2 regions of the Arthrobacter sp. MDT2-3 genome follow, and region 1 is predicted to be linked to the other one. Evidence: riboswitches for the same ligand, from Rfam matches in the RefSeq annotation. Region 1 holds a riboswitch; the other holds the start of a gene.
What was found. A riboswitch is a leader RNA that binds a small molecule or an ion and turns the genes downstream of it on or off. The one in region 1 is predicted to bind cyclic di-AMP.

Region 1 (3,357 bases):
GCCTACGCGGGGTCAGGACCAGTTCCTCGCCACCGGTGGTTCCAGGCGGCGCACGGCGAGCCGTCTTTGACGGCCAGCATTTCTCGTTATGGAGCGGAGAAACATCCGCCTTCCGCACGCCAGGCGCGCATGCCGCGCCCTAGAGGTGCTCGCCGAACCACGCGAGGGTATCGTTCCACGCCGCCGTAGCCTGGGCTTCGTTGTAGCGGTCGCCGGTGTCGTTATGGAAGGCATGGTCAACGCCGGGGTAGACAGTGAGCTGATGGACAACATCAGTGGCTGCGAGCGCATCCTTGAGAGCAGGCATCGCGCCCGTGATGCGCTGGTCAAGTTCGGCATAAACGCCGAAAACGGCGGCCCTGATGTCCGGCACTTTGGCCAGGTCAGGGGCCGGCCCATAAAACGCCGAGGTGGCTTTTAACCCGTCCAGCTCGGTGGCCGCCTGCCATGTAATGCCGCCGCCGAAGCAGTAGCCGGTCATGGCGATACGGCCGCCGTCCACGAAGTCCTGGGCTTTGAGATACTCCAGTGCTGCTGCGAAGTCGGCAACGTGGCGCGGGGCGCCGGCTTGGGTGAGGGCACCGGGAACTGCGTCGCGGTCCATGTTTGCAGTCCCGCCCTCCCGGCTGAGCAGGTCAAGGGCAAGGGCCGCGTAGCCCGCTTTCGCGAAGCGGCGGGCCACATCTTCGATATGGGGTGTCAGGCCGCGGTTTTCATGGCAGATCAGCACGGCAGGGCTGCGCCCTTCCCGCTCCGGCCTGGCCTGGTAGGCACTGATTGAGGTTCCGCCGGACGAAAACTGTACGGTCGCCGTCGTCATCCCTGGCGCACCCTCCGGAACGGAAAGCGGGCTCTTTGCCCCGGGCACAGCACCGGAACCGGCAGTGCCGGCGGCCGAAGATGTTGAAGGCTCCGGGGTGGGCATGGGGTCGGTGCTCCGCGGTACCTCACTGGGCGTACAGCCCACCAGCAGCATCGCCGCCGCTGCTGCTGCCATGCTGCCGGTGATGAAGGCAACCCGCCGGGTGAAGGTCCGCTGACTCAGCGCGCCGGCACGGTAGTCGTCAAAAAATTCCTCGATCAGGTATTTCTCATACTTGCCTAGCTGGGTCACTATGCCTCCTCGCCGGTGCCGAACATCCTCCTCCGTCCGGTACCTCCGGGCAAGGTTCGCGGCCACTTTTCGAGATCCTTTATCAGTTTGTGACAAACAACACGGCCAGATGTGCGGCGCGCCTATTTCGGGTGGTCAGCCGGATGCGGCAAATGAGTCTATTCGATTGCTAAATACGATAGGAACACCTCGTATGTTACCCAAATGTGACAATCGGTCCGGAATCAGGTTATGGTCTTCAGGTGTCCCTCTCAGACGGGACATTCCCGTCAGTATGCCGAGCCCTGCCACTGACCCGGGATTCAATCGTTTCCAGCTGGCAGGGACGGGGGAACCAAGTTTCCGCGGCCTCCTACGAGGCCTTGGGGTTAAGTCGATAGCGCCTCCGTTCCGTGCGGAGTCGCTGCCGGCCGGGTATCTCCAACCCGAACCCGACAGCTCACCCCGCAGGCATGGGAGAGGCGATCAACCGTGTCAAAAAATTCCACCACCGCCCGTCACCGCGCGACTCCGGCCCGCTCCATCGCGCTCGAGGGCTTGGCTGTCTCAGCCAAGTCGCTTGGCCGCCCGGCGCTCGCCGTAGCCGCAGCTTCCGGCATTGCCTTCGGTGTAGGCGCCCCGGCCCACGCAGGCGTTACCGGTCCGGACACCACTGAGACCACCAACACCCAGGCTTATGCAGCACCTGCTGCTGCAGTGGCTGCCCCCGCAGCAACAGCTGCAGCCAACGTGCACACCGTCGTCTCCGGCGACACCCTGGGCGCCATCTCGGCCGCCAACGGTGTAGCCCTGAATGACGTTCTGTCCGCCAACGGCCTGGCGATCGACGCGATCATCTTCCCCGGCGACCAGATCCAGATCCCCGGTGCCGGTGCCGTTGCAGCTGCTCCGGCTCCCGCCAAGGCTGCTGCTCCGGCTCCCGTCAAGGCTGCTGTTGCTGCCGCTCCCGCTAACACCGGAATGAACCTGTCCTACGCCTCCACGACGCCTGCTCCGGCTCCGGCAGCACCCGCTCCGGCACCGGCAGCCGCCGGCACCGGCACCGGCGCAGCCATCCTGGCGGCCGCTTACGGCCAGCTGGGCGTCCAGCAGGACTGCACCGCCATGGTGGAGAAGGCTCTCCGCTCCGTGGGCAAGGGCGTTGGCGACCTCGCCCCGGGCCAGTTCTACCAGTACGGCTCCACTGTGGGCACCCCCGCTCCCGGTGACCTGGTGATCACCGCCGGCCACGTGGGCGTCTTCGCCGGCAACGGCCAGGTTGTCAGCGGCGGCGTGGACGGTTTCAAGACCGAGGTCCACTCCATCAGCTGGCTCAGCGGCGCTTCCTTCGTCCGCGTAGCGTAGTCACACCACCCGAACAGGGGCGGCAGACGGGATTGTTCCCGGCTGCCGCCCCTGTTTTGTTGTCCGGGCCTGTTGTTGCCAGGCCCTGTTTTGTTGTCCGGCCCTCCAGGCAGCCGGCCCGCAGGTGCCTTGGCTGCTTATACTGTGGCTGCTTCAGTGCCGTGCGTGCTCAGGTGCCGCAGAAGGTCTGGTAGCTGCCGAAGTCCTCCGGCGCTCCCTCGGTGTAGCGTTCGACCCCCGGCCGCTCGTGGAAGGGGTCACGGACCACGTCGAGGAGTTGGTTGAAAGGACCAAGGTCTCCCTCCGTTGCTGCGGCGAGCGCTTCCTCCACCAGGTGATTGCGCGGTATGTAGGCGGGGTTGACCCGGTCCATCATGCCGGCGTCGGGTTGCAGGGCACGCCACCGCTCCGCCCACGCGTCGAAGGCAGCCAGGTCAAGGACCATTCCCCTGGCCGGGCGGTCATTTCCCCTTGCCGCGTGGGCCAGGTTCCGGAGAAAGGACGTGTAGTCGATTGGTCCGTCCCTCAAGAGTGCCACCAGCCCGTCCACCACCTCCGAGGCTTCTTCAGCCTCAGGGGTTCCCGCTGGGGCTTCCGCCACACCGAGTTTGGTTTTCATGCCGGAGAACCATGCGTCACTGTATTGGCGGCGGAACTTGCCGAGTGCCTCGACGGCAGGGGCCACGGCCTGTTCCTGGTCCTCGTTGAAAAGCGGCAGCATGGCCTCGGCGAGTCGGGCCAGGTTCCATTCGGCAATGACCGGCTGGTTGGCGTACGCATAACGCCCGCCGACGTCAATGGAGCTGTAGACCGCGGCAGGATTAAAGGCGTCCATGAAAGCGCAGGGCCCGTAGTCGATGGTTTCTCCGGAGATGGTCATGTTGTCCGTGTTCATCACG
Region 2 (3,357 bases), on a different contig from region 1:
TCCTTGGGCAGGAGGTCGGCGGGAATAGTGATGCTGGTTTCGCTCACGGGTGCTCCAATTTCGGGCTGGACATGGCTTTGGTCCGGACGGGTGTTGGTGGCCGGCAGCCGGTGACGGCTGCAACCAGGGCCTCCCTTATTCTGCCTGAACGGCACAATAGGCGGGAACCGGAACCGTCATAGTCCAGCCAATGAGACGCCCCGCCCGCGCCCCGGTGAACTATTCGGACAAAGTCAAAATAGGCTAAGCTTTTCCACGGACTACGTCGCGGTGAAGGCGATACGGTGGGACAACGCTAGGTACTGTGCTCGAGGAGCTGAGCTGGATGACGGATCTGATCGATACTACGGAGATGTACCTTCGGACCATTCTGGAGCTCGAGGAAGAGAACATCGTTGCCCTTCGCGCCAGGATCGCCGAGCGGCTGCGCCACTCCGGGCCTACCGTCTCCCAAACCATCGGGCGCATGGAACGGGACGGCCTGGTGGTTGTCTCCGGCGACCGCCACCTGGAGCTCACCGAGACGGGCCGGAAGCGTGCCACCGAAGTAATGCGCAAGCACCGCCTGGCTGAACGTCTTCTCGCCGATGTGATCGGTTTGGACTGGGCCTACGTCCACGACGAAGCCTGCCGCTGGGAGCATGTTATGAGCGAGCGGGTGGAACGGCGCATCTATGAGCTGCTGAACCATCCCACTGAGTCCCCTTATGGGAACCCGATCCCCGGCCTTGCTGCCCTGGGCGGCGTGCCGACCCTGGGTTTTGCGGATGGCGCCATTAGCCTTTTGGAGGCGATGAAGTCGTACGGTCCTGCCTCGGTGGTGACCATCAGCCGGCTCGCCGAGCCCATCCAGGTAGAGCCTGAACTGCTCTCCCAGCTTGATGAAGGCGGTATCCGGCCGGGTGCGGCTGTGTCGCTGGAACGGGTGGGTGACTACATCTCGGTCCGGGTTCCGGGTATCGAAGGTGCCTTGGAGCTGCCTCCGGAAGTTGCCGCCCATGTGTTCGTGGCGATCCGCTGAAAGGCAAAGAGCGGACGCCATACTCCGTGTGAACTGCGTTACGCAAAGATAACGGAATTGTTACTTTCGGGCTTAAGCATCTATAGTTGAACCAAGCGTTGATATTAAAGCGTTACCTGATCTGGAGCCGAGCTCTGCCAGCGGATCAGGAGCACGAGTCGTAACTGGCAGAGGCGGGGGAACCACAAGCGGCAGCGGGGGACTGCCTTGGGGTGAAGTCCGTCAGCAGCAAGCCTCTTCCAGTGAAGGATTCCTCCGGGGATATCTCTGTGCCGAAGCTTGCTTACGGCGGACCGGGTCTTTGTACTCTCTGACCCGAATCCGACAGCTAACTTCGCAGGCTTTCCAGAGAGGAACCCTTCTTGACCATGCAGAATTCCAGGGGACGCCGCCGCGCGGCGGTCCCTGCTTCGACACCGCGTGTTGTCGAAGTCATCACCTCGGAACGCCCCCGCGATCCGCACCGTGATGCGCGCCGCCGTCGGGGTCCCTTCCGCCAAATTACTGAATTCGCCGCTGCCAGCGGCATCGGCCAAAAGGCCGGCATCGCCCTGGCCGCCACCGGACTGGTGCTCACCGTGACCGTGCCGGCCACCAGTCCCGTGATGGCCACGGATGCCTCGGGATCCACTCCTGTCGCCGCGTCCGCTGTTGTGCCCCAGCCGCAGGTTTCCGCGGAAGCAGGTGCCCAGATAGACTTCAGCCGCTCTGCTGTGGTTACCCAGGCAGACCCGGACGGCAAACTGAAGCAGCTGCTCAGTGCCCAGTCTGCCGGTGCCATCACCCGCGCCGCTTCCGCAGGAAGTCTTGGCGCCCCGCTCGCTGCTTTGACCACTGCGTCGCCGTTCGGCTACCGGGTCAGTCCGATCACCGGAGGCTCCGGCGACTTCCACCGCGGACAGGACTACGTAGCCCAGTGCGGCACCTCTGTTCTGGCCGCAGCCACTGGAACGGTCACCTTCGCCGGCTGGCACCAGTACGGCGGCGGCAACCGCGTCGTAGTGGATCACGGCAACGGCCTGGAAACCACTTACAACCACTTGTCGTCCTTCAGCGTCAAGGAAGGGCAGACGGTGTCCCGCGGGGACGTCGTGGCCCTCAGCGGGACCACGGGGGCTTCCACCGGGTGCCACCTCCACTTTGAGGTCCAGGTCAACGGCGAAGTTGTTGACCCGACCGGTTGGCTTTAGTCAAATGACGGTGAGCTATCACTTGGTGTTGACATGCCGTGACCTGAATGTGACATTCTTCCAAAACTGCTGTACCGTCTAACTCGCGTCAACTTTTCCGAAGTTGACGCTCTTGTGCGGATTGCCTAACTCTGCCACCGCTCAAGGTCCGTTCGCATTTCATCGTCTGGCAGGGGCGGGGGAACCAATTTTGGCCTTCAGCTTTTTGAAGGCCTTGGGGTTAAGTCGCAAAAGCTTCCCAGGAAGCCGCGCGGCCGGGTGACTCCCATCCGAATCCGACAGCTCACCTCGTAGGCATTGGGAGAGGCTACCTTCGTGTCTTCACGCCATAATTCTGCGCGCCACCGTGCGCAACCGGTTCGTACCAACCCCCTGGACTCCATGTCCAAGGCTGTTAGTGCCAATGCCGGGACAGTAGGTCGCCAGGCTGCAGTCATCGCAGCTGCCTCGGGCCTCATCCTGACCATGGGCCTGCCGGCCAATGCAGCGGACACCACCGCTGGTGTCTCCGCTTCCACGGAATCCGGATCGGCACAAAGTGCCCTCGCTGTCACGGCGGCGCCCACGGCTACCGTCTCCTTCGAGCGCCCCGTGGTCAAGACCACCCCGGCACCCGTTGTTGAGCGGGTAGTTGCGCAGTCCACGGACTCAGACGATGAGCAGGGAGTGACCACCGCTTCCACCGCGTCGGCCGACTCCGTTGCGGACAAGGCCGTGGAGACAATTGCCTCCGCGTCCACTTCCGGAATTGCGGGCCTCGCCTACACCGGCATCGGCCGTCCGTACGTTTGGGGCGGCACCACCCCCAACGGCTGGGACTGCTCAGGCTTCACCCAGTGGGTCTATGCCCAGGCCGGCATCAGCATCCCCCGCGTCAACGCGTGGACCGCAATGAAGCCCACCTCCACGCCGCAGCCGGGTGACCTGGTTATGCAGAACGGCGGCGCGCACGTCGGCATCTACGTCGGCAACGGCATGATGATCAGTGCCCTGAACCCCTCCCAGGGAACGCTGCTGCACTCGGTAGCTGCTACCGGCTCCTCAGCATTCTTCACTATGAACTAGTTCTTCGACCTCACGGTCCAAGGGCTTTTTCTTTGCCCAAACAGCTCTTCGCTAAATCACCACACATCCCCGTTCGGGACG

Region 2: linked by a shared signal. The riboswitch ahead of AC5RUQ_RS20015 (M23 family metallopeptidase) and the one ahead of AC5RUQ_RS19080 (LysM peptidoglycan-binding domain-containing protein) in region 1 are both predicted to bind cyclic di-AMP.

Annotation. Positions count from the first base shown of each region.
Region 1 covers NZ_JBNHFS010000008.1:38,580-41,936, forward strand. Annotated here, with positions in the region: gene AC5RUQ_RS19075 (dienelactone hydrolase family protein) at 140-1,114, opposite strand; cyclic di-AMP (ydaO/yuaA leader) riboswitch at 1,419-1,582, shown strand; gene AC5RUQ_RS19080 (LysM peptidoglycan-binding domain-containing protein) at 1,586-2,458, shown strand; gene AC5RUQ_RS19085 (protein adenylyltransferase SelO) at 2,628-3,357, opposite strand, start outside.
Region 2 covers NZ_JBNHFS010000009.1:52,097-55,453, forward strand. Annotated here, with positions in the region: gene serC (phosphoserine transaminase) at 1-47, opposite strand, end outside; gene AC5RUQ_RS20010 (iron-dependent transcriptional repressor DtxR) at 326-1,021, shown strand; cyclic di-AMP (ydaO/yuaA leader) riboswitch at 1,168-1,379, shown strand; gene AC5RUQ_RS20015 (M23 family metallopeptidase) at 1,390-2,211, shown strand; cyclic di-AMP (ydaO/yuaA leader) riboswitch at 2,340-2,522, shown strand; gene AC5RUQ_RS20020 (C40 family peptidase) at 2,593-3,276, shown strand.